Regions from separate parts of the Xenorhabdus sp. SGI 60 genome, predicted to be linked through region 1. Evidence: predicted binding sites of a transcription regulator. Region 1 holds the regulator's gene; the other holds the start of a gene.
The links. Region 1 encodes sigma-54, which starts transcription at its own class of promoters, with help from an activator protein. Its sites were predicted from a motif close to GTTGGCACANNTTTCGCTNT; they were not measured.
Positions count from the first base shown of each region.

Region 2: the regulator sigma-54 is predicted to act here: its motif matches at 10,970-10,989, upstream of glnA (glutamate--ammonia ligase).

Region 1 covers NZ_CP196860.1:473,125-488,138, reverse strand. Annotated here, with positions in the region: gene ACSJJG_RS02235 (Do family serine endopeptidase) at 1-510, shown strand, start outside; gene degS (outer membrane-stress sensor serine endopeptidase DegS) at 600-1,670, shown strand; gene murA (UDP-N-acetylglucosamine 1-carboxyvinyltransferase) at 1,750-3,012, opposite strand; gene ibaG (BolA family iron metabolism protein IbaG) at 3,070-3,324, opposite strand; gene mlaB (lipid asymmetry maintenance protein MlaB) at 3,447-3,800, opposite strand; gene mlaC (phospholipid-binding protein MlaC) at 3,802-4,431, opposite strand; gene mlaD (outer membrane lipid asymmetry maintenance protein MlaD) at 4,466-4,978, opposite strand; gene mlaE (lipid asymmetry maintenance ABC transporter permease subunit MlaE) at 4,983-5,765, opposite strand; gene mlaF (phospholipid ABC transporter ATP-binding protein MlaF) at 5,776-6,579, opposite strand; gene ACSJJG_RS02190 (calcium/sodium antiporter) at 6,811-7,788, shown strand; gene kdsD (arabinose-5-phosphate isomerase KdsD) at 7,813-8,781, shown strand; gene kdsC (3-deoxy-manno-octulosonate-8-phosphatase KdsC) at 8,850-9,413, shown strand; gene lptC (LPS export ABC transporter periplasmic protein LptC) at 9,432-10,025, shown strand; gene lptA (lipopolysaccharide ABC transporter substrate-binding protein LptA) at 10,006-10,554, shown strand; gene lptB (LPS export ABC transporter ATP-binding protein) at 10,561-11,286, shown strand; gene rpoN (RNA polymerase factor sigma-54) at 11,356-12,801, shown strand; gene hpf (ribosome hibernation promoting factor) at 12,825-13,112, shown strand; gene ptsN (PTS IIA-like nitrogen regulatory protein PtsN) at 13,306-13,773, shown strand; gene rapZ (RNase adapter RapZ) at 13,814-14,665, shown strand; gene npr (PTS phosphocarrier protein NPr) at 14,683-14,955, shown strand.
Region 2 covers NZ_CP196860.1:153,659-168,672, reverse strand. Annotated here, with positions in the region: gene recG (ATP-dependent DNA helicase RecG) at 1-1,718, shown strand, start outside; gene gltS (sodium/glutamate symporter) at 1,786-3,000, opposite strand; gene ACSJJG_RS00745 (uracil-xanthine permease family protein) at 3,242-4,627, shown strand; gene ACSJJG_RS00740 (translocation/assembly module TamB domain-containing protein) at 4,768-6,522, shown strand; gene fabY (fatty acid biosynthesis protein FabY) at 6,512-7,429, opposite strand; gene dtd (D-aminoacyl-tRNA deacylase) at 7,456-7,893, opposite strand; gene yihX (glucose-1-phosphatase) at 7,933-8,550, opposite strand; gene typA (ribosome-dependent GTPase TypA) at 8,724-10,553, opposite strand; gene glnA (glutamate--ammonia ligase) at 11,133-12,542, shown strand; gene glnL (nitrogen regulation protein NR(II)) at 12,752-13,795, shown strand; gene glnG (nitrogen regulation protein NR(I)) at 13,816-15,014, shown strand, end outside.

The DNA of each region.
Region 1 (15,014 bases):
GAAGCACAACAAGGGACATTTGTCAGCGAAGTTATACCTAAATCGGCCGCGGCTAAAGCGGGTATCAAACCAGGGGATGTACTAATCTCCTTTGATGGCAAGAAAATTAATAGCTTTGCTGAACTGCGTGCGAAGGTGGGTACAACAGTTCCAGGTAAAGAAGTCACAATTGGTCTGCTGCGTAAAGGGAAGCCACTTGAAGTCACCGTTACTCTGGATAACAGTGACGGAGAGCCAACGAAAGCAGAAAACTTGAGTATTGCCCTGCAAGGCGCAACCCTGAGTAATGCCACCTTGAAAAGTACCCAAGGCATCAAAGTGGATTCGATTACCCCGAACTCACCTGCTGCTATATCAGGTTTGCAGAAGGATGACTTGATTGTTGGTGCCAACAATGTGCGTGTACGAAATATCAGCGAATTACGCAAAATCACTGAGGAGAAGCCGGCTATTATCGCACTGAACGTCTTACGTGGTGACGATAATGTTTATCTCTTACTGCGTAATTAATCTATACCCACGACAGACGCAGTATGATGCTGTGTCTGTCCACTTCTATGCTATTCTTCTTTCAATCAATTACTACTCTGAATAATGTCATGCTGATCAAGTTAGTACGCTCTATACTCATAGGCTTATTGATTGCCGCTATTTTGCTGGTCGCGATACCGTCCCTGCGCCCCAGCGGCTTAAAAAATTTCCTGAGCGATATGAGCGATAACAACAGCAACGATAAAATATCCAGTTTCAGCAAAGCTGTCCGCCGGGCTGCTCCTGCGGTAGTCAATATTTACAGCAGCAGCATGGGTAGTTTTTCCCATCAAAGCCGGGAACTTCTTCCCTTGGGTTCCGGTGTCATTATGAGTGAACAAGGCTATATTCTCACTAATCGACATGTTATCAATAAGGCAGCTTCCATTATTGTCGCCTTACAAGATGGGCGCTTTTATGAAGCACTGTTAGTCGGTTCAGATGGACCAACGGATCTGGCAGTTTTAAAAATCAATGCCACAAACCTGCCTGTGATCCCAATTAATCCTAAGCGAATGGCTCACGTAGGGGATATCGTATTGGCTATCGGCAATCCGTACAATTTGGGACAAACCATCACACAAGGCATTATCAGTGCAACCGGGCGCGTCGGCCTTAGCCCAACACGTCGCCAGAATTTCCTGCAAACAGATGCGTCAATTAACCAAGGCAACTCCGGTGGCGCTTTGGTCAATACGCTAGGCGAATTAGTTGGCATCAATACATTGACGTTCGATAAGTCTGAGTTTGGTTCAACACCGGAAGGGCTGGGATTTGCCATTCCAACAAAACTGGCGACTACCATTATGCAGAAATTGATCCGTGATGGCCGAGTTATCAGGGGATATATAGGCATCACCGCCAGAGAGTTACCCTATATTCGCTCATCAGGCAGTCATATCAATCAAATTCAGGGATTGCGCGTTTTCCAGATTGCACCCAATGGTCCTGCTGAAAAAGCGGGGATCAAAGTGGGGGATATCATCACCAGCGTTAATCATCAGCCAGCCATCTCACCTGTGGAAACGATGGATAAAGTCGCGGAAATTCGTCCGGGCAGTATCGTTCCTGTCACTGTGCTACGCGATGGCGCTTATCTCACCCTTAACGTCACAATCGATGAGTTTGATGGCTACTAATCTTTCCTCGCCCATTATTTTCTCGGCTATTATTTTCTCACCCACTATGTGGTGGGCGAGAAAAAATATCTAATTCCGTTTAACCAGCAGCCTTTATACGCTCAATATTTGCCCCAAGACCACGCAGCTTATCTTCAATATGTTCGTAACCACGGTCAATATGATAAATACGGTCTACGACTGTCGTTCCTTCGGCAATGCAACCCGCTAATACTAAGCTCGCAGAAGCACGCAAATCAGTCGCCATTACCTGTGCACCAGATAATTTTTCAACACCATGACACAGCACGGTATTGCTCTCAATTTCAGCCCGTGCGCCCATGCGAATCAACTCAGGGATATGCATGAAGCGATTTTCAAAAATGGTTTCAGTGATCATACCTGCGCCATCTGCAACCAGATTCAATAGGCTAAATTGCGCCTGCATATCAGTTGGGAAGCCTGGATGTGGTGCCGTGCGGAATGTCACTGCTTTCGGCCGCTGACCATGCATATCAAGGCTAACCCAATCCTCTCCCACGTTGATATCTGCTCCTGCTTCACGCAGCTTGGCTAAAACCGCATCCAAGGTATCAGGTTTCGCATGACGACACACCACCTTACCGCGCGAAACCGCCGCAGCAACCAGGAAGGTGCCGGTTTCGATACGATCAGGCAGTATGTGATGAACACCGCCCCCCAAACGCTCAACCCCCTCAATCACAATGCGGTCGGTGCCTGCACCTTTGATTTTTGCTCCCAGCATATTGAGAAAATTGGCCGTATCTTCAATTTCAGGTTCACGCGCCGCGTTTTCAATAGTGGTTGTGCCTTCCGCCAATGTTGCGGCAGTCATGATCGTAACCGTTGCCCCAACACTGACTTTATCCATCACAATGCTGGCACCTTTCAAACGGCCATCTACAGTGGCTTTGACATACCCCTCATTCAGTACGATTTTCGCACCAAGTTGCTCCAGACCAGAAATATGGAGATCAACAGGACGCGCCCCAATAGCGCAGCCGCCTGGCAAAGAAACCTGCCCCTGACCGAAACGCGCCACCAACGGTCCCAACGCCCAGATGGATGCCCGCATGGTTTTAACCAGTTCATAAGGGGCACAATATTCATTGACTCCACTGGCATCAATAAAAACAGAACCATTACGTTCCACTTTTGTCCCCAAACGATTAAGCAATTTGATCGTGGTATCAATATCTCTCAATGCAGGAACATTCTGTAATTCAACCGGCTCTTCTGCCAGTAACGCTGCGAACATAATTGGTAAGGCGGCATTTTTTGCCCCGGAAATAGTCACCTCTCCCGACAGGCAGGTAGGCCCTTTCACACGAAATTTATCCATCTGTCATGATTCTCTTATTTAATTCAAAGTGTGCTGTTCGCGGCGAGGCAAACAACTTCAAAGTCCCTGAAGCTTACGGTCACGCTGCCACTGTGCTGGTGTATAGGCTTTGATCGACAACGCGTGAATGCGGTTATCTGCGATGTATTCCATCAAAGGAGCATAAACAGCCTGCTGTTGTTTAACTCTGCTCAGGCCATCAAAAAATGCGCCAACGGCAATAACCTGAAAGTGGCTGCCGTCACCGCTGACGATAACTTCATCAAGTGCCAATTTTTCCATCAGCACTTTTTTGATTTCATTCGTATCCATAAATCTGCTCACACTCGTCTTTAGCGTTAAAATAATAGTAGATGCCTATCCTAATGGAATACAGGCAACTACGCCCCTGTAAGTTGATGGCTTACAAGGGCGCTGATGATCAAAAAAAGGGATTACGCCTTGGGCTGATTATCGCCAAGAAGAGTTTGCAGGCCATATAACGTTACCAACGTGCGCAGGCGTTCCCCTACACCTGAAAAGGTCAGTGTCCCGCCACGTTTCTGGCATTCTCCCTTTAATTGAACGAACAAGGCCAACCCCGTAGAATCCACACGGCTTAATTGGGAGACATCAATATTGTCAATGCCCTCCAGAGCCTGCTCTTTTTGTTGCCAAAGAGGCAGCAAGCTATCACGATCCAATGTGCCTTGCAGAAGCAAAGTACTACCCGCTTTTTCCCAGCTAACGGTTCTCTGATTGACGTTTTCGTTACTCATCATACCGTTATCAAAAGTCGCTTTTTCCATATCACTTTTTCTTTTCTAACGTGATCGGTGCTTTCGCGCTGATGGCTAATTGTTCAGTCAGGCCATCAATACCTTTCTGACGCAGGATATCCGCCCATTCATTCTGCTTGGTCGTGATCATGCTTACACCTTCTGCGATCATGTCGTAAGCCTGCCAATAACCTGTCTTACTGTTTTTACGCCATTGAAAATCTAAACGAACTGGCGGCTGTCCATTAGGATCGGTAATCGTGACACGAATAGCCACTATTGTCTTATCACCCAACGGCTGTTCTGGTGCAATCTGATAATCTTGTCCGTGATACATCGCCAAGGCCTGACCATATGCCTGCTCCAGATAGGATTCAAACGTCTTGAAATAAGCATCTCGCTGCTCCGGTGTCGCTTGTTTGTAGTAAGGCCCCAGAACCAGTGCGCCTGCATATTTTATCTGTACATAAGGCAGCAATTCCTGACGCACAATCTGGCGCAAAACGTCTGGATTAGCCCGAATTTTCGGTTGCTCGCTCTTCAAATGGCTAAACGTTTTTTCCGCCGCATCTTTCATCAATGCGTAGGGGTTGGTTTGATCTGTAGCGCTGGCCAATGGCGCAACCACCAGCAACGCAATCATAAGTAATCGCTTAAACATAAGTGTTATTTCTCCTAAGCAGTGGATTGCTAACTTAATGTGCTTGTTCAGGTGCCGAAGCGGATTTTCCTTGACTCCCGCTACTACTCTTATACAAGAACTGACCAATCAAATCTTCAAGTACCATCGCAGGCTTGGTATCTTCAATACGATCGCCATCTTTCAACATGGCAGACCCTAAATCAGGGTCATCAAACCCGATATTGAGAGAAATATATTGCTCTCCCAGTAACCCTGAAGTTCGGATAGAAAGCGAGCTGGTATTTGGAATATTGTCGTATTGCGTGAAAATATCCAATTCAACTTGTGGTGTATAAGTTTTGTGATCCAGCCAGATTTTCTCCACGCGACCAACAACGACTCCGCCAACTTTCACCGGTGAACGTACTTTCAGACCACCAATATTGTCAAATGTGGCATATACACGATAAGTTGGCTGGCTGCCGAAAGATCGGATATCTGCAACTTTGAGGCATAAAAATACGATTGCAGCCAACGCAATCAAGACAAAAGCCCCCACCCAAATTTCATTTTTCTTGCTTTGCATCGACTTAGTTCCCAAACATCAGTGCTGTCAGCACAAAATCCAAACCCAATACCGCCAACGACGCATGAACTACCGTGCGCGTCGTCGCCCTGCTGATCCCTTCCGATGTTGGGATAGCGTCATAACCATTGAACAGTGCAATCCAGGTTACCGTAATAGCAAAAGCCACGCTCTTGAGAAAACAGTTAAGCAAATCTTTTTGCCATTCCACCGCAGATTGCATGGACGACCAGAAAAAGCCACCATCAATGCCTTTCCAATCAACACCGACTATTGCACCGCCCAAGATCCCCACAGCCACAAAGATCAAGGAGAGTAAAGGCATACTGATAAAACCAGCCCAAAAACGCGGGGCAATAACGCGGCGCAGCGGATCAACCGCCATCATTTCCAGACTGGAAATCTGTTCAGTGGCTTTCATCAAACCAATTTCTGCGGTCAACGCTGAACCCGCTCGCCCCGCAAACAGTAATGCAGTCACCACAGGCCCCAATTCACGTAGTAGTGATAACGCCACCATCATGCCAAGGCTGCCTTCCGCGCTAAATGTGGTTAAAACCAGATAGCCCTGTAAGGCCAACACCATGCCAATAAACAGCCCTGAAACCACAATAATCAGAAGCGACTGCACACCTACGCTATACAGTTGCTGACGCAATAGTGTCCATTGTTTGGCTGGCTCTGGCTTACCAATGATTGCATTAAACAGCATAAAGCCCGCACGACCGAATGAAGCCGTAACCTCAATCGTACGTCGGCCCATTGCTGCTAATGCCCGTGTTAACATCAACATTCCATCATCCTAATAACTCAGTTTTGTAATCCCCGGCAGGGAAACGGAAAGGTACAGGTCCATCAGCAATACCATCAAGAAACTGCCGTACCCGTTGATCCTGATTCATTCTCAACTGATCTGGAGTACCTTCTGCGATCACTTTCTTCTCAGCCACAATATAAGCATAATCGGCAATACTCAGTACTTCAGGCACGTCGTGGGAAACCACAACACATGTAACCCCAAGCGCATGATTCAGCTCATCGATCAGCTTCACCAAAACGCCCATCGTGATGGGGTCTTGACCCACAAAGGGTTCATCAAACATGATCAAGTCAGGATCGAGTGCAATCGCCCTTGCTAATGCGGCTCGCCTTGCCATACCGCCAGAGAGTTCCGATGGCATCAAGTGCGCAGCGCCGCGCAACCCTACCGCTTCCAGCTTCATCATCACGGTTGTGTGAATCAACGTTTCAGGCAGTTGGGTATGCTCACGCAGGGGAAAAGCCACGTTGTCAAAAACATTCAGATCGGTGAACAAGGCACCTGACTGAAATAACATGCTCATTTTCTTGCGGGCAGCATACAGACGCGGGCGGGACAATGCCGGAATATTATCGCCATCAAACCAAATTTCACCGCGCTCAGGGCGAATTTGCCCCCCAATCAAACGCAGCAAGGTGGTTTTTCCTATACCAGAAGGTCCCATAATGGCGGTAATTTTTCCTTTCGGAACGGTCAGATTAATATCAGCAAAAATCGGGCGTTGGCCTCGGGTGAAATGCATTCCGCAGATCTCAATAAGATTTGCTGTTTGTTGACTCATTATTGATAGCCCCTAACCGTTAATAGAACTGTCTTCATGACTGTATTTAAATAATTAATAATGCATACTACAAAAAATTGTCCAATTTTGCGTTAGCAATGTTGTGACAAATTTTACTTTTTATCGCTTGATCGTCAGAATGTATAAGTCTAGCTGAATAAACATTCCATGTTTAAAAATCAACCATTATTAGCATTATGCTCGGAATAAAACTTATTTAAGGGAACCCCCATGTTTCTGACAATTGTACTGCTCATTACCGGGTTGATTTTACTGGTGTATGGTTCCGATAGATTAGTTTATGGTGCGGCCGTTTTTGCCCGCACCATGAAAATTCCCCCTTTTATTGTCGGCCTGGTTATTATGGGAATAGGAACCTCGCTGCCAGAACTGATGGTTTCTGTCACAGCAATTTTAGACGGGCAGCCAGACATGGCCATAGGTAATGCCATTGGTTCCAATATTACTAACCTGTTGCTCATTACGGGAGCCGCAGCGCTCATTCGGCCAATCGGGGTAAAATCAGAAATTCTGCGACAAGAAGTGCCCCTAATGTTGGCGATCACCGCATTTGCAGGATATTTGTTGTCCAATGGCTACCTGAGCCGACTGGATGGTATTCTTTTAGTGCTTTCAGCCCTCTTCTTTATTTCTCTGATGATAAAGATGACCGCTTTCTCTCAACACAATAGGGTTGATAGCTATACCCAGGAACGAAATGCCGAATTGCCGGTCGAAGGCAACAAAGGAATTGCGCTTCTTTGGGTCGTTCTGGGGTTAATTATTCTTCCCATTTCTACCCGCATGGTGATTGATAATGCAACCGTTATTGCACGTATTTACGGTGTTAGCGAACTGGTGATTGGCCTGACCATGCTTGCCGTAGGAACCAGCTTGCCCGAGCTTGCCACCACTATTGCTGCGGCCATAAAAGGTGAGAATGACATGGCAATGGGCAATATTGTTGGCTCAAACGTATTCAATACCACCCTTGTTCTGGGTGTCCCAGCCATACTTTCCCCCAGTGCCTTTTCACCTCAAGCATTTTCCCGGGATTTTTGGGTCATGATGGCAGCGAGTATACTATTCACGGTATTTTGCCTGGGAAGAAAGCATCGACTGAACCGATTAAACGGCATCTTGCTACTGGGCTGTTTTATCGCTTATTTTGTCGTACTTTTTGTTTCTAATTATTACAGTACTGAGTAATTGCCAATTGAGTGGGAAATAAAAATGCCTAAAATCGATTTTCAGCAAGCAGGTAAGCAAGTATTACAGATTGAACTTGAAGGGCTGATTGGCCTGGAACAATACATTAATGACGATTTCAGCCAAGCCTGTGAATTAATGTTTAGTTGTGAAGGAAAAGTCATTGTGATGGGGATGGGCAAATCTGGTCATATTGGACGAAAAATCGCTGCGACATTTGCCAGCACCGGTACACCTTCGTTCTTTGTCCATCCTGGCGAAGCCAGCCATGGAGATCTCGGCATGGTTACAGCAAAAGACATCGTGCTGGCGATTTCCAATTCCGGTGAATCAAATGAAATTCTGGCGTTAATTTCCGTACTCAAGCGGCAAAAAGTTCCGCTCATCTGCATGACAAATAATCGCAACAGTAACATGGGCAAAGCCGCAGACATCCACTTGTGTATCAAAGTTCCACAAGAAGCCTGCCCATTGGGATTAGCTCCCACCACCAGCACCACCGCCACACTTGTCATGGGCGATGCATTAGCCCTTGCGCTCTTGCAGGTCCGAGGCTTTACGGCTGAAGACTTCGCTCTTTCCCATCCGGGTGGAACACTCGGACGCAAACTTCTGCTGCTGGCCAGTGATTTAATGACCACGGGTAATGACATTCCCCGGGTTCCCCGTACAGCGACGCTGCGTGAGGCTTTGGTGGAAATCACCCGCAAAAAATTGGGCATGACGGTTATTTGTAATGATGACATGCAGATCAGTGGTATTTTTACCGATGGCGATTTACGCCGTGTTTTCGATATGGGCATTGATTTAAACAATGCAAAAATCTCTGATGTCATGACTGCCGGCGGTATTCGTATTAAACCCAATGCACTGGCGGTTGATGCGTTAAACCTGATGCAATCACGCCATATCACCTCACTCTTGGTCACAGAAGGTGACAAATTACTTGGTGTATTACACATGCACGATCTTTTGCAGGCCGGTGTTGTGTAGGCCGGTCTTCTATAAAGCAAGTAAACTGATACAAACAAGCATGATATAAATCTTAAGAGAATGTCTTAATGAGTCAAAAAGAGTACCTGGACACCTGTTATGGCCCAGTTAATAAAGTTATTATCGAAAAAGCCTGCCAAATCCGTTTACTGATTTGTGATGTCGATGGCGTCATGTCTGATGGGCTTATCTACATGGGCAATGAGGGCGAAGAGCTGAAAGCCTTTAACGTTCGTGATGGTTATGGCATCCGCTGTTTAATCACCTCCGGTATTGAAGTTGCCATCATCACTGGTCGCAAAGCAAAATTGCTGGAAAATCGGGCAGAAACACTAGGTATTACATATCTTTACCAAGGACAAAACGATAAGGTTTTGGCGTATAAGGAACTGTTGGATAAACTAGCGTTGCAGCCAGAGCAAGTCGCCTATATTGGTGATGACCTTATTGACTGGCCTGTCATGGCACAAGTGGGATTATCTGTTGCAGTTGCTGATGCCCATCCATTACTGTTGCCAAAAGCAGATTATGTGACTCAGATTGCCGGCGGTCGCGGTGCAGTCAGGGAACTGTGTGATTTGGTGCTCTTCGCTCAGAATAAGCTCGAAGATGCCAAAGGATTATCCATATAAATTAAAACTGAAAAAAGAATGAGCAAAATTCAATCCTGGCTGATCGCACTACTGGCACTGATCGCGCTTGCGCTGATTGGCTGGAATTTATCGAGTGTAAATGATGATGCCTCATCAGCCATTGTGGATGATGGTTATCCTGCTTATCAAACACAGGAAGCCATTACTTTTGTCTACGATCCGGAAGGTAAGTTATCTTACAAACTGGTCGCTGACGATGTTAAAAACTATACGGAAACTAAACTGACCTGGTTTACCAACCCGGTATTGACAACATTTGCCCCCAATGGCTCCCCTGGAACCCCGATAGCAACATGGACAGTGCGTGCCAACAAGGCCAAACTGACCCAGGATAAGATGCTCTATTTGTACGGGGATGTCCAAGTGGATAGCCTGAACGATGCGTCACAATTGCAGCGGATCACAACAGACAATGCGATCGTCAATCTGACAACCCAAGATGTCGCATCTGATGACCGAGTCACTCTTATTGGTGTCGGTCTGAAATCTGTTGGCATGAAAATGCGCGGCAATCTGCGAAACAAAACTGCTGAACTGATTGAAAAGGTGACCACTCAATATGAGATCCCACATGCACAACCTAATCCGTAATTCCGTTATTGCCAGTACACTTTTTGCCGTCAGCCTGCCCGTACTGGCCTTAAAAGATGATACAAAAAAACCCATTACTATCGACTCAGCAAGACAGTCGCTAGATTTAACGGGAAACGTTGCCACATTTACGGATAATGTTATCGTAAAACAAGGCTCGATCGACATTCATGCAGATAAAGTCGTTGTTACCCGCCCGGAAGGAAATTCAGACAAGACAGTTATTGAAGCATTCGGTAATCCTGCCACTTTTTACCAATTGCAAGATGATGGTAAACCCCTCAAAGGCCATGCATTAAAGATGCGCTATGAGATGGATAAAGAACTGGTTACCCTAACGGGAAACGCCTATCTTGAACAGCTAGACAGCAATATTAAAGGCGATAAAATCACTTATCTCGTACCGACACAACAAATGGAAGCGTTTAGTGATAAAGGTAAACATGTCACCACCGTCCTGTTACCTGCCCAGCTGCAAGAAAAGGGTTCTGGTGTTAATGGCGCGGACACTCAGAAAAAGGGTAAATAACGACTGATGGCAATATTAAACGCAGAAAATCTGGCGAAAGCCTACAAAGGCCGTAAGGTCGTTGAGAACGTCAGCCTAAACGTGAAGTCGGGGGAGATTGTTGGCTTACTTGGTCCTAATGGAGCAGGCAAAACCACCACTTTCTATATGGTCGTCGGCATTGTTCCCCGTGATGCCGGTTCTATCACCATTGATGAAGAAGATATCAGCCTGCTGCCCCTGCATGAACGTGCACGCCGAGGGATAGGTTATTTGCCTCAGGAAGCTTCCATCTTCCGTCGTTTGAGTGTATTCGATAATTTGATGGCGGTACTGGAGATCCGCAAGGATCTGAATCAGGAGCAGAGAAAAACACGTGCAGAAGAGTTGATGGAAGAGTTTCACATCTCTCACTTGCGTGATAGCCTTGGTCAATCACTTTCCGGTGGTGAACGCCGTCGTGTGGAGATTGCCCGTGCACTGGCAGCCAATCCCAAATTCATTCTGTTGGATGAACCTTTTGCCGGTGTTGACCCCATTTCCGTACTGGATATTAAAAAGATCATTCAACATCTACGGGATTACGGGTTGGGCGTACTGATTACTGACCACAATGTGCGTGAAACACTGGATGTCTGTGAACGTGCCTATATCGTCAGCCAGGGTCATTTGATTGCCCACGGTACTCCGAATGACATCCTGAATAACGAGCAGGTCAAACGCGTCTATTTAGGTGAAGGTTTCCGCCTTTAATTTTTATCCTTCTGTCAGATGCGATTCAGGGAACTATTCAAGCTAGGTTAAGGAGAAAATGGTAACGTTATGAAGCAAAGTTTGCAACTCAGGCTCAGTCAGCAATTGACCATGACGCCACAACTCCAGCAAGCCATCCGTTTGTTACAACTGTCTACGCTTGAGCTTCAGCAGGAGATTCAGCAAGCTTTGGAAACGAACCCACTGCTTGAACAGGATGACCCGCATCAGGAAGTGGAGAATCAGGCACTTTCTGATACTGATGCCGAAACCGAAGTCATGGATACCCGTGAAGCGCTTGAACAGAGGGATATGCCTGAAGAGCTACCGTTAGATGCCAGTTGGGATGAAATTTACACCGCTGGCACGCCTTCAGGAACTCACAGTGACTATAGCGCTGATGATTTCCCCGTATATCAGGGAGAAACCACCCAAACCTTGCAAGATTATCTCATGTGGCAGGCCGGATTAACGCCCTTTACCGAAACAGACGCTGCCATTGCCACTTCAATCATTGACGCCATTGATGACACCGGATACCTGACCATTTCTATCGAAGAGATCCTTGCCAGTATTGGTGATGATGAACTGGCTTTGGCAGAGGTCAAAACCGTTCTCAAACGTATACAACATTTTGATCCGATCGGAGTTGCTGCCCGTGACTTACGCGAATGTTTGCTTATCCAGCTTGCAATGCTGCCGCCAAAGACACCTTATCTGAATGATGCCAAACTTATTGTCAGCAACTATCTGGAACTACTGGGTAACCGAGACTTCCGTAATTTATTACGTCAGAGCAAATTAAAAGAGAGTACCCTGAAAAGGGCCATTGATATCATCCAATCTCTGGAACCAAAACCTGGCCTGGTAGTCAATATCGGTGAACCCGAGTACGTTATTCCAGATGTATTGGTACAGAGAGAAAATGGGAGCTGGCAAGTCAGGCTAAATACCGATAGCATCCCCCGTCTGCGCATCAACCAACACTACGCAGCACTGGGACAACGGGCCAACAATGAAAGTGACAGCCTGTTCATACGCAATAACTTGCAAGAGGCCAAATGGCTGCTCAAGAGCATCGAAAGCCGTAATGAAACATTGCTGAAAGTCGCCCGCTGTATTGTTGAACGACAACAAGATTTTTTTGAATATGGTGAGGAACACATGAAACCACTGGTATTGGCTGATATTGCCTATCAGATAGACATGCATGAGTCCACCATTTCCCGCGTGACGACCCAGAAATACCTGTATAGTCCACGCGGGATCTTTGAACTTAAATATTTTTTCTCCAGTCACGTCAATACCGACAGTGGTGGTGAAGCTTCTTCTACCGCGATACGTGCTCTGGTGAAAAAACTGGTCGCGGCAGAAAACCCGGCCAAGCCACTGAGTGACAGTAAACTGACCAGTATACTCGCTGAACAAGGTATTCAAGTGGCTCGCCGGACTGTCGCAAAATATAGAGAGTCGTTATCCATCCCGCCTTCAAACCAACGTAAAAAATTGGTTTGAACAACACAGAGAAGGAAAACACTATGCAACTCAATGTTACAGGCCACAATATTGAAATCACCGATGCACTTCGCAACGTTGTGAACACCAAATGCGGCAAATTGAATCAATATTTCGATAAAATTAACCTCATTCAGGTCATCCTTCGAGTAGAAAAGGTGCAACGGATCGCCGAAGCTACAGTGTATGTTAATGGAGGTGAGTTGCATGCAACCTCAGAACATGAAGACATGTATGCGGCAATTGATGTACTGGTAGATAAGCTGGCGCGTCAATTGACCAAACACAAAAGTAAATTGAGACAACATTAATCGCTTTTAGGCAACGGGGCTGTCATAAAATTATCACTGTTCTATCTATAACACCGTCTATAACGTCCTATAGTGCCCGGTAATGAATACTGGGTAATTAGTGCGATCTGTAGATCGGTTTTAGAGCGCAGTGCATTAATACCGGATGCCTCATCAGGCATCGGGTATAACAAGGCCCTAAGTGAATAAAGAAATGAACAACGAAACAGATTTACCACTAAGCTCTGTGCTTTCACCCGAATGTACACGCAATAACGTACCTTGTTCGAGTAAAAAGCGCGTCTTAGAGATTATCAGTGAGCTGGCATCAAAACAGCTTGAACTGCCGGAAAATACCGTATTCGAGGCTATTCTTTCGCGCGAAAAAGTAGGCACAACAGGAATTGGCAACGGGATTGCGATCCCTCACGGCAAATTAAATAAAGCGTGTTCGGATAATGCCGTTGGGGTATTTTTACATCTGGAACAACCCATTACCTTTGATGCCATTGATAATCAACCTGTTGACTTGCTGTTTGCTTTATTGGTGCCATCAGACCAGTGTCAGACCCATTTACACTCACTATCATTGATTGCAAAGCGCCTTGCAGATAAAAACCTCTGCCGTCGCCTGCGTTCAGCGCAGAGTGATGAAGAACTGTATAAAATTATTACTGAATAAATAGCGATTATAATTATAAACATTTAGGGGGAGTCACCTCATGGTGCTGATGATAGTCAGTGGTCGTTCAGGTTCTGGGAAATCCGTTGCTTTGCGGGCACTGGAAGATATGGGCTTCTATTGCGTGGATAACCTGCCTGTTGTGTTGCTGCCAGAATTGGCAAACACACTGGCCGAACGTGATATCTCGGCTGCGGTTAGCATTGATGTCAGAAACATGCCCGAGTCGCCAGAAATTTTTGAAGAAGCACTGACGCAATTGCCTGACAGTTTTTCACCACAGTTACTGTTTCTTGATGCGGATCGTAATACCCTGATCCGCCGCTACAGTGACACACGCCGTCTGCATCCACTCTCCAGCAAGAACCTGTCACTGGAAAGTGCCATTGACCAAGAAAGCGATTTACTTGAACCCCTGCGCTCACGCGCTGACTTGATCATTGATACCTCTGAAATGTCCGTTCATGAACTGGCGGAAATGCTCAGGACACGTCTATTAGGCAAACGGGAACGAGAATTGACTATGGTGTTTGAATCCTTTGGATTCAAGCATGGTATTCCTATCGATGCAGACTATGTTTTCGATGTGCGTTTCCTGCCAAACCCTCACTGGGACCCTAAACTGCGTCCAATGACTGGTTTGGATCGCCCTGTGGCAGCATTTTTGGATCGCCATACAGAAGTTCATAATTTTATTTATCAGACCCGTAGCTATCTTGAGCTTTGGCTACCCATGCTGGAGACCAATAATCGCAGCTATCTGACGGTCGCTATTGGTTGCACAGGCGGTAAACACCGTTCAGTCTATGTGGCAGAACAGTTGGCTGATTATTTTCGTTCCCGTGGCAAAAACGTGCAATCACGCCACCGCACACTGGAAAAACGCAAATAATACGCATAACACAAGTCATGACAGTCAAACAAAGACTTGAAATTAAAAATCGGCTCGGAATGCATGCCCGGCCTGCAATGAAACTGCATGATCTGGTACAACAGTTTCAATCAGAAGTGATTCTGCGCAATAGCAGTCACTTACAGGCCGAGGCCCGCAGCGTCATTGCCATGCTGATGCTGGATTCTGAACAAGGCAGCCATATTGACGTTGAAGTCAACGGACCGGATGAACAACAAGCACTGGCGGCCATTATCGAACTCTTCAACGCAGGATTTGACGAAGAGTAACACGCCCTTCTCCCATAAATATTGACATTGAAAAAAATATATAAGGACTTCAAGTTAAT
Region 2 (15,014 bases), 320 kb from region 1:
GGAATCAAGGGCCGGAGATTATCCATCCTGAATATAAAGTCCAGCAACACGCCAACCACATCCAACTGCAAGAAACGTTAACTCCCATCTATCCCACGACCGAGGGAGTGCGTCAGACAACGCTGCGCAAGTTAATCGATCAGGCATTGGAAATATTAGACACCTGCGCCATCAATGAATTGCTGCCGGAAGAATTCAGCCGGAAGATCATCAGACTGCCCGATGCACTGCGTACATTGCACCACCCTCCACCGGAGACTTCTCTGGCCGATTTGGAGAATGGCCGACATCCGGCTCAACGAAGGTTAATTCTGGAAGAGTTGCTGGCACATCATTTAAGTATGTTGGCAGCCAGGGCTGGAACCCAGCGCTTTCATGCATACCCCCTAACGGCAGATGATTCGCTGAAGCAGAAGCTCCTGAGCCAATTACCATTCTCACCCACAGGCGCACAAGTCCGTGTTGTTGCAGAAATAGAACATGATTTGGCAAAAAATGTCCCCATGATGCGCCTGATACAAGGGGATGTCGGTTCGGGGAAAACATTGGTGGCAGCGCTGGCAGCCGTTCGAGCCATTGTTCACGACAAGCAAGTGGCTCTGATGGCACCAACTGAACTTTTGGCAGAGCAACATGCCAATACCTTCCGCCAATGGCTTGAACCGCTCGGTATTCAGGTCGGTTGGTTGGCTGGCAAGCAGAAAGGTAAGGCGCGTCTGGCACAGCAAGAGGCGATAGCAAGCGGTCAAGTGAGCATGGTTGTCGGTACTCATGCCATATTTCAGGAGCAGGTAAAATTTGCAGGATTGGCACTGATTATCATTGATGAGCAACATCGATTCGGTGTTCATCAACGTCTGGCATTATGGGAAAAAGGACGCGAACAAGGCTTCCATCCCCATCAATTGATCATGACAGCGACCCCTATTCCACGCACATTGGCAATGACCGCCTACGCCGATCTGGATACCTCCGTCATTGATGAATTGCCACCAGGCCGAACGCCAGTCACCACCGTGGCCATCCCAGATACTCGCCGGAACGACATTATCCAACGTATCAAAAGCGCCTGTCTGGATGAAGGCCGTCAGGCTTACTGGGTGTGTACCCTGATCGAAGATTCGGAGGTACTGGAAGCACAAGCCGCACAGGCGACCAGCGAAGAGCTGACACTGGCGTTGCCTGAATTGAAAATTGGCTTAGTGCATGGGCGGATGAAACCGGCAGAAAAACAAGCCGTCATGGAGGCGTTCAAGCAAGGTGAAATACAATTGCTGGTTGCCACCACAGTCATTGAAGTCGGGGTGGATGTGCCTAATGCCAGCCTGATGATTATTGATAACCCCGAACGACTGGGATTGGCTCAGTTGCACCAGCTTAGAGGGCGCGTCGGGCGAGGAGCTATCGCTTCACACTGTGTCCTGCTTTATAAAACCCCATTGACCCATACAGCCAAAATTCGCCTGCAAGTTTTACGCGACAGCAATGATGGTTTTGTGATTGCCCAGAAAGATTTGGCGATCCGCGGGCCAGGTGAACTGCTGGGTACACGCCAAACAGGTAATGCAGAATTCAGGATCGCGGATTTATTGCGCGACCAAAGTATGCTGCCCGAAGTTCAGCGTATCGGCCGCTATATCCACCAGTATTATCCTGAACACGCCAAAGCGCTGATTGAGCGCTGGTTGCCGGATAGTTCCCAATACAGCCATGCTTAAGTTCCAGCCGCTGAGTATTTCAGCGGCATATTCGCCAAGATATCAGGCAAGACAAAAGTGTATTAATTTAACCTGCTACAGATGGGAACATCGGTAATAACAGATACAATTTGATGACGGTAGCATTAACGATATCAATAAAGAATGCCCCCACCATAGGTACGAGTAAGAATGCCACATGCGATGGCCCAAAACGGTCAGTGATTGCTTGCATATTCGCGATGGCTGTTGGTGTTGCACCTAAGCCAAAACCACAGTGACCGGCTGACAATACTGCCGCATCGAAATTCTTACCCATTATGCGATAAGTAACGAAAACAGCATACAAAGCCATAACCAAAGTCTGCACGGCAAGAATGATCAACATTGGCAGCGCAAGGGAAGCCAGTTGCCACAGTTTCAAGCTCATCAATGCCATTGCCAGGAACAGCGATAAACTGACGTTACCCAATACCGACACCGCTCGGTCAAATACCCGATAAAAACCAAGCAAAGATAGACCGTTACTAAGAATGACACCAACAAACAGGACACATACGAATGTCGGCAATTCAAAGGCCGTGCCTTGTAGCAGTTTCTCAATAAACCTACCCGCCAATAAGCAAATGGAAATCATAGCAATAGTTTCCACCATCACTAATGGTGTAATAAGCCGACCAGTATAAGGTTTTTCAAATGCCGTCGGCAGCTCGGTATCCTCAGCCCCCAACCCTGGCGTTTTGGTATTTTTCACCAACATGCGGGCAACCGGACCACCAATCAGGCCACCTAAAACCAGGCCAAATGTTGCACATGCCATTGCCACTTCTTTAGCATTTTCAAAGCCATAACGTTCAGTGAATACCTTGCCCCAAGCACCACCTGTTCCATGCCCACCAGATAGTGTAATGGAGCCTGCTAGCAATCCCATTAATGGATCAAGGCCAAGCATTTTCGCCAATGCGATGCCCACGGTGTTCTGTACAAATAACAGGCCAACAACCACGCAGACAAAAATGACCAAAGATTTTCCGCCGGCTTTCAGGCTGGCAAGGTTAGCGTTCAAGCCGATTGTGGCAAAGAACATCAACATGAGAGGCTCTTGGAGAGATAAATCAAAACTGACTTCCCAGCCTATAGATTGTTTAACTGCCAGCAGAACTAATGCAACCAATAATCCACCTGCGACTGGCTCCGGGATCGTATATTTCTCAAGGAATGGGACTGATTGTACGAGTTTTCTTCCTAGTAGCAAAACCAGTGTGGCAGCAACGAGCGTGCCATAAATATCCAGATGATACATTGATGTACCTCATCCATTGTTAATATTATGTGAACTTAATGTGACGTTATAATCATCCTATAAAAACGCCAAGAGCAGGTAAGGGTTGGATTAGAAATAAAATTACGCATAAACACAAGTTAAAACATTTAAAAATGTGACGGGATTGAACCGTAATTCATGATGAAAACTTAAAGCAAACGATTGCTTTAGTGATAAGAATCATTAAAATGCGCTTTTTGTCTATCTGGAATTTCACAACATGGTCAATTTACCCCGTGAATCCAATTCATCAGAAGTTCCCAATAAATCAAACAACGAACTGATCTATCGTCTGGAAGATAAGCCACCGCTTCCACATGCCTTATTTGCTGCATGCCAACATTTACTGGCCATGTTTGTGGCTGTTATTACGCCAGCGATGTTGATTTGCCAGGCTCTGGGACTTCCAGAACAGGATACCCAACGCATTATCAGTATGTCCCTGTTTGCTTCAGGTTTAGCATCACTGATTCAAATTCGCTCCTGGGGACCCATTGGCTCTGGGTTGCTTTCAATCCAAGGCACCAGCTTTAATTTCGTTGCCCCACTTATTATGGGTGGCCTGGCGTTGAAAAATGGCGGTGCGGATATTCCAACTATGATGGCAGCCCTGTTTGGTACACTGATGCTCGCTTCAATGACGGAAGTGCTGCTCTCACGAGTGTTACATTTGGCAAGACGGATCATTACCCCTCTGGTTTCCGGTATTGTGGTGATGGTTATTGGCTTATCGCTAATTCAAGTGGGATTAACTTCGATTGGTGGCGGTTATTCTGCGATTCAAAACGGCACATTTGGCGCACCTGAAAACTTGCTGCTGGCGGGAGTTGTTCTTGCGGTTATCGTATTGCTGAATCGCCAAAATAACCCTTACTTGCGTGTTGCTTCTCTGGTCATCGCCATGGCAGTGGGGTATCTGCTGGCCTGGTATATGGATAGGTTACCCGTTTCAATACCGCAAGAAGATGCATCAATCATCACAATTCCTTCGCCACTTTATTATGGCTTGTCTTTTGACTGGAATCTGTTGATCCCATTGATTCTGATTTTTATGGTGACATCACTGGAAACAATTGGTGATATCACAGCAACCTCAGATGTCTCCGAGCAACCTGTCAGCGGCCCACTTTACATAAAACGTATCAAGGGCGGTGTGCTGGCAAATGGTCTCAATTCTATGGTTTCAGCCGTGTTCAATACGTTTCCAAACTCCTGTTTTGGCCAGAACAATGGTGTGATCCAGCTAACTGGTGTTGCCAGTCGCCATGTCGGTTACATGATTGCTGCGATGCTGATTCTATTGGGGCTGTTTCCCGCCGTAGCGGGTTTTGTACAACATATTCCTGAGCCTGTTCTGGGAGGGGCAACGATTGTGATGTTTGGCACTATCGCCGCATCTGGTGTCAGAATTGTTTCCCGTGAGTCTCTGAATCGTCGTGCCATTATGATCATCGCACTGTCCCTGGCTGTGGGGTTAGGTGTTTCTCAACAACCATTGATTTTACAGTTTGCCCCTGATTGGGTGAAAAACTTACTCTCTTCAGGCATTGCCGCAGGTGGGTTAACCGCCATTCTGCTTAATCTCATTTTTCCCCAAGAAAAATAGTTAACAGCTTTTTGTATGATACTTTTCTCCCGCCTTACCCGCGGGAGTTTTCTTTTTTTGCCTAAAACATCTATTGAGTGCTTCTCTATTTTACGGCATAAAAGGGCTTCTATTGGAAGGTCACACTGTTGAGGTGAAATATGAGGTGGTTAGGGAAATTTTTTGTCACTCTTCTATTAGTGCTAATTTTAGCAATCATAGTTATCTATGTTGTTGCCCAGACGCATTGGGGAGCCAAACAGTTAAGCCAATGGCTCAGCAGACAAGGACATTATCAAGTCAGTATTGAAAGCATCAGCCATAGCTGGCTGCAACCTGCTACCATATCACTTAACCACATTGACATTCGCGATAAACAAAGTCCTTTCTTACTCAATACCGATACCATTAATCTCGATTTCAAATGGCAGCATTTACTGTCCCCCCAAAATCTCCATCGTCTGACATTGCAACAAGGGACATTGATACTGTCTGGAAATCAACTTCCTGCTCTTTTACAAACGGATATCCTGCAACTGAACCAGATGAATATTCAGCTAGAGAGTCCCAACACACGTATTCAGGGGGAGAATATCACGGGGGGCATTACTCCCTGGCGCCCTGCTGCGGGTAATCCATTTGGTAATGGAAAATATCAATTCAGTGCCAGTACGATCCGTTTAAATGATATATCTGTTGAAAATGCCGTTGTACAAGGCAGTTACCAGAATAAAGCCCTGACTATCGACTCTTTTGGCGCAACATTTTTGCGGGGCGCCATTTCTGGCGATGGTCAGCAATTGCCGGACGGCAGTTGGCGCTGGAATAATATCCTGCTCAGCGACATTCGCTGGCAAACCCCGATGACACTGAGCGACTTGAAAGAAAAAATCAGTCATCTGCCTGCTACTTATATCAAAGATCTCAATATCACTAATGCCAAACTGCATGGACAAAACTGGTCTGTTGATTATCTGGACAGCACCATCAAAAACTTAGGGTTAGTCAATGGCAGTTGGAACGCCGAAGATGGATTGATTGATTTTAATGCGATGAACATGACGTTGGATAATGCACAGTTCAGCGACACGCTTGGAAAATTCCGTTTTTCTGGAGATACCTTTACCATCGCAAGCCTGACAACCCACTATCAAAAAGGGCTGTTCAATATCCAGTCTCAATGGGATCGCAAAAGCCGGCTCCTTACCCTCAAAGAGAGTTCTGTAACAGGGCTGCTTTATGCTCTGCCACCAACATGGCTCGATTATTTCAAACAACCTGCACCAGAATGGATTTCAGGAGTAAAGCTCAATGATATTACTATCAATAATACGCTGCTGATTGATACCAATCCCCATTTCCCGTTCCAGCTCACCACCCTTGCAGCCCATATTGACAACCTGGATATCTTGAAAAATGGTAAGTGGGGATTATGGAATGGTCAGGCATCGCTACAAGCGGCTGCGGGAACATTTAACAAAATCGAAATAACCCGTCCTTATCTGCAACTGCACGCCACCGACGGCAAAACCACCATTGATAAATTGAATGGCTTTACCCGTGAAGGGCTGCTGCAAGTGACTGGTTCAGCGGAACAACAAACTGCTCATACGCCTTTTAACCTCAATTTCAAAGGGATGAATGCAGATTTGAACATCTTGCCACAATGGGGTTGGATACCGCTTAAAACTCAGGGAAAAGGCAATTTTTCACTCGCTATTACGGGAGATCTCTCCGCTGACAATGTGAAGGGAACAATAAACGGGACATTAGTTGCTGAAAATAAATCATCAGACAAAGAGTCACAATCTATTGAGCAAGGTTTGATCTCAACGAGCCGCTGTACCCCAACAGCACCCACTTCCGTAGATAATCCTGCTACGGAGAGTCAAACCTGCGCAAAAATCAAGCTTTAGTAAGACGTTCAGGAGGCAGGACGATATAAGTACCGGTGAACACACTACCTACGCCATGTTCACCGCTAACCTGCACTTCCAGCTTTACGCGTGCTTTATTGCCGCGGGCAAGACGGGCAAGATCACCGCTCATATTATTGAAATCCGCAGTTGCGCAGGGGCGCCCTGTAATCGGTTGCCGATAACGGATATTGGCATCCACCAAAATGATATCTCCCCCCAATTGGCGTTCCTGTAGCAACAACCAAATCAGCCCCCATGCCGTTAAAGTGGCCTGAGAAAACAAGCTACCTGCAAAAATAGTATGATGTGGATTCTGGTTTCCGGCTTCAGGCATGGTCGTGATGAAACGTTGCCCGGTATATTGAGTGATCCGCAGCCCCATCTTTTCACTCAGAGGAATGTGCTTATGCCATGCCTGTTGCAACTCTGCACACCAATCAGGGCGGTGCAAGATATCATCCAGGCTCACGATAGGTTTGATCATGAGAAAGTGGTTAATTGGTGATGTCTTAGCGCCATTGATCAAACCACGGTTTTGAAAGCCCAACTTGTCGAAGAAATCAACCGCGTTTTCCCGTGCGCTGCAAACAATTCGTTTCACACCTTCCTGTCTGGCTACAGATTCCAATGCCATCGCAATCAGTGTCCCCAAACCTTTTCGCTGTACATTGGGATGAACAGCCAGAAAACGAATAGCACCTTCATTATCCGCGTTGATGTATAAGCGCCCAACCGCCAGCGGATTACCCTGTTCATCCACCACCATTTGGTGATGGGCCATCGAATCGTAACCGTCTTTCTCTGATCCGACGGGCTGGTGAAGCGGTTTACGCAGCATCTGCCAACGAAATTGGTAATAGGTGTCCAACTCTTGTTCTGTTTGAGGTACTCTCAGATGGTACATAGAAACAACCCCTTTCTTGAAACACATCATACTTGCAACCAGAAAGTTACCGGCCCGTCATTTATCAAACTGACTTTCATGTCTGCCGCAAATTTCCCCGTTTCTGTTTTTACACCAGTTGCACGGCACTGTTCAACAAAATCGCGATAAAGCTCTTCGGCTTTTTGTGGTTCAGCACCGCCAGAAAAGCTGGGTCTTAAACCTTTCTGCGTGTCCGCAGCTAATGTAAATTGCGATACCACCAGCAAACTACCACCAACCTGCTGAACGTTAAGGTTCATTTTTCCCTGCTCATCGCTGAATACCCGATACCCCATTACCTTGTCGCATAAACGTTGCGCTTTCTGTGGGGTATCGTCTTTTTCAACCCCCAGCAACACCAGCAACCCCTGTTCAATTTCTCCAATCGTCTCACCTTCAACAACAACCTTTGCCTGTGTTACACGCTGAATTAATGCGATCATTTCTCTTGCCTGTTATTTCGTTGCAATAAGCAAACAATGTTAATTTTTTGCGGGAAGCGAGAAATCATGTGACTTAAAATAATCGGGGATTACACTCTTGTCAGTCACATGAATTGCATTGATGCCTGATTTTTTTGCTGCTTCGACGTTTTCTAACAGATCATCAAAGAATATGGCTTGTTCCGCTGTCACACCTTCTGCGGCCAGCACATAGTTAAAAATATCCAGATTTGGTTTACGCATACCTAAATCCTGGGATAAATAAAGGAAATCCGTTGATGCTGTAACCTCAGGATAATGCGCTGACCAGTAATCAAAATGCAGACGGTTTGTATTTGACAGCACAACTACACGATGCCCTTCGGCACGCAATTTATTCATTAGCTCAATGACTTCCTGCCTGACACCGATAAAGATTGTATTCCAGCCTTCCGCAAATTGTTCAAAACTGAGTGAGATATCCATTTCATCACACATCATTTCTGCAAATTCAGTGTCACTAATTTGCCCACGCTCGTGCTTTTCAATAGTTTCTCCCTGCGAAAATTTGGGGGCCAATGTTGCCAGTGGTGTCCCACTCAGATTACTCCAAACAGCCAATACTCTTTTAAAATCAATATTAATAATCACGTTACCCAGATCGAAAATATACAGCATAATCCCTCCTGACTGACGCTCATTGTTTAGTACTTTTATCATACTTTTGTTAAGAAAAAAGAAGGGAGGGATAAAAAAATGGCTGGAAGGGGATTTCATAAAAGAACTCAGGGCACCGAAGCGCCCTAAGCTGTTGATGTTCAAACTGTCATATGCAATGCATAATCCAGAAATTAAACTTCTTTGCTACGATTTGCACGGCGGCGATCGTTTTCGGTCAAATGACGTTTACGCAAGCGAATTGACACTGGCGTGACTTCAACCAACTCGTCGTCATCAATAAACTCCAATGCCTGCTCCAATGTTTTCTTGATATGTGGAGACAGGGTTGTCGCCTCATCCGTACCTGATGCACGCACGTTAGTCAGTTTCTTACCGGTCAGACAGTTAACGGTCAGATCATTTGAACGTGAGTGAATACCAATAATCTGGCCTTCATACACTTCAGTACCATGGCCCAGGAACAATTTACCACGCTCCTGCAAACCATACAGCGCGTAAGCAACGGCTTTACCTTGCCCGTTGGAAATCAGCACACCATTTTGGCGACGGCCAATCTCACCTGGGCGGATGTCATCATAGTGGCTGAATGTGGCATACAACAAACCAGTACCCGAAGTCATGGTCATGAATTCAGTACGGAAGCCGATCAGACCACGGCTTGGAATGACGTAATCAAGACGAACGCGACCTTTGCCATCTGGCAGCATGTCACGCATTTCACCTTTACGCTCACCCAATGCCTGCATCACATCGCCCTGATGCTGCTCTTCGATATCCAGAGTTACCTGCTCGAAAGGCTCCTGCTTGCGGCCATCAATTTCACGGAAAATCACTTTTGGACGGGAAACTCCCAGCTCGAAACCTTCACGACGCATGTTCTCGATCAGAACGGACAGGTGCAGTTCACCACGGCCTGATACACGGAATGCATCTGGATCTTCTGTTTCTTCAACACGCAGTGCCACGTTATGAACCAGCTCTTTTTTCAGACGATCAAGGATCTGGCGAGACGTCACGTACTTACCTTCACGACCACAGAACGGTGAAGTATTGACACAGAAGTACATGCTTACGGTAGGTTCATCAACGGCCAGTGCTGGCAACGCTTCAACCGCATTGACTTCACACAGGGTATCAGAGATGTTCAGTTCACCCAGACCGGTAATTGCGATGATATCGCCGGCTTCCGCCTTATCAGACTCAATACGCTCCAGTCCCAGATGGCTAAAGACCTTGCCGACTTTACCGTTGCGAGTTTTACCTTCGCTGTCAATGATAGTGATATTTTGGTTTATTTTTACCATACCACGCTTAATGCGACCGATACCGATAACCCCAACGTAGTTGTTGTAATCCAACTGCGAAATTTGCATCTGGAATGGGCCATCAAGGTCAACCTCAGGTGGTTCCACATGGTCAACGATTGCCTGATACAGCGGAGTCATGTCTTCAGCCATATCGGTATGTTCGTTACCCGCAACTCCCATCAACGCAGAAGCATAAATGATTGGGAAATCCAGCTGTTCATCGGTTGCACCGAGATTCACAAACAAGTCAAACACCTGATCTACCACCCAGTCAGGGCGAGCACCCGGACGGTCAACCTTGTTGATCACCACAATAGGCTTCAGGCCGTGAGCAAACGCTTTCTGGGTGACAAAGCGAGTCTGTGGCATTGGGCCATCCATCGCATCAACCAGCAACAGAACACTGTCTACCATTGACATTACACGTTCAACCTCGCCACCAAAGTCGGCGTGGCCTGGGGTATCTACGATATTGATACGATAGTCATTCCATCTGATGGCAGTATTCTTGGCAAGGATGGTAATACCACGTTCTTTTTCCAGATCATTGGAATCCATCACACGTTCGGTTGTTGCAGTACGCTCCCCAAAGGTGCCAGACTGTTGCAGGAGTTTATCAACCAGCGTGGTTTTACCATGGTCGACGTGAGCAATAATTGCTATATTTCTTAACTTACTGATTTCATTTGACATTTAAAAATTCCGATAACGCTAAGATCATTTATGCACTCAATGCAGTACACAAAAAGAATTCTGTTTTACTTGGCCGCCGCCGAACAAAAGTGCAGCATTATACACTTTGGATGGTTGCACTGGTATTAAAAGTTGTGCAGTATTGGCGGTTTTCTCTTTATTTAGCGAGTTCCTTAAGTTCCAGGGCAACGACAAAAGCGAGCTTGGTGTAGACAGCATAGGGCATGCCTTCCCGCAAAATTTGATGCAAGTTTGCGAGATTTCAGCCGGCCAATCGCACCATAATAATGCAACCACATTGTCACAATTCACCACTTTGGTGCAAAAATACCTAAAACCATCCTCCTGTCTTATTTATTTTTTCTCTTCCCTCTGCCATACTTTTTTATCATATTGATATTAAATGATTTTTAAATATTGGCACACTTTTCGCTTTTATCTTTAGCGATAGTGATTTTATAAGATAGTGATTTCATAAAATTGATCATACAGAGATCCACAATCACCCTTAACTTTTAAGAAAAAACAGCCTGTTTCCTACCCTGGTTTATCAGGCCGACGTAAACCAGGAGAGCCAGTATGTCCGTTGAACATGTTTTGTCCATGATTGAAGAACATCAGGTGAAGTTTATTGACTTACGCTTTACTGACACCAAAGGTAAAGAACAACATATCACTATTCCTGCCCACCAAGTTGATGAAGACTTCTTTGAAGATGGCAAAATGTTTGACGGTTCATCTATCGGTGGTTGGAAAGGTATCAATGAATCCGACATGGTGCTAATGCCAGATCCAAGCACCGCGATGCTTGATCCCTTCTTTAATGATGCCACCCTGATCCTGCGTTGTGATATCCTTGAACCCGGCACCATGCAAGGCTATAGCCGCGATCCCCGCTCCATTGCGAAACGCGCAGAAGATTTCCTGCGGGCAAGCGATATTGCCGATACCGTTTTATTTGGGCCAGAACCCGAATTCTTTTTGTTCGATGATATCCGTTTCGGCAGCTCCATCTCTGGCTCTTATTATCATATCGATGATACGGAAGCCGCCTGGAACAGCGGCACACGCTATGAAGGCGGTAACAAAGGCCATCGTCCTGGCATTAAAGGCGGGTACTTTCCGGTTCCTCCGGTGGATTCCTCCCAAGACCTGCGTTCAGCCATGTGCCTGACCATGGAAAAAATGGGCTTGGTAGTTGAAGCCCACCACCATGAGGTTGCAACTGCCGGACAAAACGAAGTTGCCACCCGCTTTAATACTATGACCAAAAAAGCGGATGAAACCCAGATTTATAAATATGTGGTTCATAACGTTGCCCATAAATTTGGTAAGACCGCGACATTTATGCCAAAACCGTTGGTGGGCGATAACGGCTCTGGTATGCACTGTCATATGTCACTGTCTAAAAATAGCACTAACCTGTTTGCAGGTGACAAGTACGGCGGCTTGTCCGAAATAGCGCTTTACTATATCGGCGGTGTCATCAAACACGCACGTGCGTTAAATGCCTTTACCAATCCAACAACTAACTCGTACAAACGTCTGGTGCCTGGCTTTGAAGCCCCGGTGATGCTGGCCTATTCTGCCCGTAACCGTTCTGCTTCTATCCGTATCCCGGTGGTCGCCAGCGCCAAAGCTCGCCGTATTGAAGTGCGTTTCCCTGATCCCGCAGCGAACCCTTATCTGGCCTTCGCTGCGCTGTTGATGGCAGGTTTGGATGGCATCATCAACAAAATTCATCCAGGTGACGCGATGGATAAAAACTTGTATGACCTGCCCGCAGAAGAAGCCCAGGAGATCCCAACCGTGGCCTCTTCTTTGGAAGAAGCGCTGGCCGCATTAGATGCCGACCGTGAATTCCTGACGCGCGGTGGTGTTTTTACCGATGATACGATTGATGCTTATATCAATTTATTGAATGGGGAAATTGAACGTGTCCGCATGACACCACATCCTCTGGAGTTTGAACTGTATTACAGTGTGTAGTGCCTTATCAGGTAATGCCCCATAACGTAAGAGCATTACGCGTGTTTTTTTGTTGCCGTGAAACTTTTGGCCCATCCTTGGATGGGCTTTTTTCCCCTCGCATATACACAATGACATAATGATTGACGATATATGCTGAGTAAAAGGATTCATCGAACTATGCTTAAATAAGCTACAATGCACCAAAAAAGTGCAGGAACTGAATGACAATGGTTAGTTTGCCCAAAGCAGAACAGATTCTCGACTCACAGATAAACAACGTCCTGATACTGGATAATGATATGGTGATTCGCTACGCCAATCATTCTGCTATGCAACTTCTGGCACAAAGTTCCCGTAAATTATTCGGCACGCCGCTTCCTATCCTGTTTAGTTATATTTCACTGGATACAGAATTGATGCGTTCCAGTTTGATCAACGGTCATGGCTTTACCGATAACGAAGTCATATTGGTGATCAATAATCACTCTCATGTGATGTCGCTCAGTGCCCAACCAATTTCCGAACAGTTTATCCTGCTGGAACTGGCATCTATGGACAGTCAACGCCGGTTAAGCCAAGAGCAGATCCAACAAGCACAGCAGGCGGCTGTGCGGGAACTGGTTCGGGGGCTGGCACATGAAATCAAGAACCCTCTCGGTGGGCTGCGGGGCGCCGCACAGTTGCTTGCCAAGGCACTGCCAGAACCATCCTTGAGGGAATATACCCAAGTGATCATTGAACAGGCAGACAGGCTACGTAACCTTGTCGATCGCTTGTTGGGGCCACAGCATCCTGGCGCCCAAACCCGCCAGAGCATTCACCATGTGGTCGAGCGGGTCTGTCAATTGGTTTCACTGGAAATGCCCACCAATGTCACGCTGATTAAAGATTATGATCCGAGCTTACCTGAGCTGGCGCATTATCCTGACCAGATTGAACAGGTATTACTGAATATCACCCGTAATGCCCTAAAAGCACTCGGTGAGAAGGGAGGGATTATTACCTTGAGAACGCGAACCGCATTCCAGATTACCTTACAGGGTGAACGTTACCGATTGGCAGCCCGAATTGATATTGAAGATAATGGGCCTGGTATTCCTCCCAATATTCAGGATACGCTTTTTTACCCGATGGTCAGCGGGTATGAAGGAGGCACTGGACTTGGCTTATCCATAGCACGTAATCTTATCGACCAACATGCGGGCAAAATTGAATTTACCAGTTGGCCAGGGCATACGGAATTTTCCATTTACCTGCCGATCAAGAAATAACCGTTAAGTAGGGGGTGACAATGCAACGAGGAAAAGTTTGGATCGTTGATGATGACCGTTCTATCCGCTGGGTACTTGAACGGGCGCTGAGTGGTGCAGGGATGGAGTGTATCAGTTTTGAAAATGCCGATGCCGTATTAGCCGCGTTAGGACAGGGTAACCCTGAAGTTATTCTGTCAGATATCCGCATGCCCGGATTGGACGGACTGAGTTTGCTCAACCAGATAAAGCAGAACTACCCACAGCTTCCGGTCATCATTATGACGGCCCATTCTGATTTGGATGCCGCTGTCAGTGCCTATCAACATGGCGCATTCGATTATCTGCCAAAGCCTTTCGATATTGATGAAACTGTTGCGCTGGTTGAACGAGCACTGAGTCATTATCGGGAACAACATCAATCAGCCTCCAATCCGCAGTTGCCGGTATCGGTTTCAGATATGATCGGAGAAGCCCCCGCCATGCAGGAGGTATACCGGATTATTGGCCGCCTTTCCCGCTCCTCCATCAGTGTGTTAATTAATGGTGAATCTGGCACGGGAAAAGAGCTGGTTGCCCAGGCCCTTCACCGCCACAGTCCACGCGCCTCAGCACCCTTTATTGCCCTGAATATGGCGGCTATCCCGAAGGATTTGATTGAATCCGAACTGTTTGGTCACGAAAAAGGGGCATTCACCGGTGCAAATCAAGTACGTCACGGGCGTTTTGAGCAAGCCAATGGTGGTTCACTGTTTTTAGATGAAATAGGTGATATGCCGCTGGATATCCAAACTCGCTTGCTGCGGGTTCTGGCTGAGGGGCAATTTTATCGCGTCGGGGGCTATGCACCTGTGAAAGTGGATGTCCGTATCATTGCCGCCACTCACCAGAATCTTGAGCAACGTGTTGCAGAAGGTAAATTTAGGGAAGACCTCTACCATCGCCTGAATGTGATTCGAGTCCAGTTACCGCCTTTGCGGGACAGAGTGGAAGATATTCCGCGTCTGGCTCATCATTTCCTGCAACACACTGCCAAAGAGCTGGGCGTTGAAGCCAAGGTGCTGCATCCTGATACGGAACTCGCCCTGATGCGTCTGCCGTGGTCAGGCAATGTCCGCCAGTTGGAAAATGTTTGCCGCTGGCTGACCGTGATGGCGGCAAGCAAGGAGGTACTGGTACAGGATCTGCCCGCTGATCTGATTGGCAACCAACCGACAAGACAGGCAGAAAACTTCCCTAT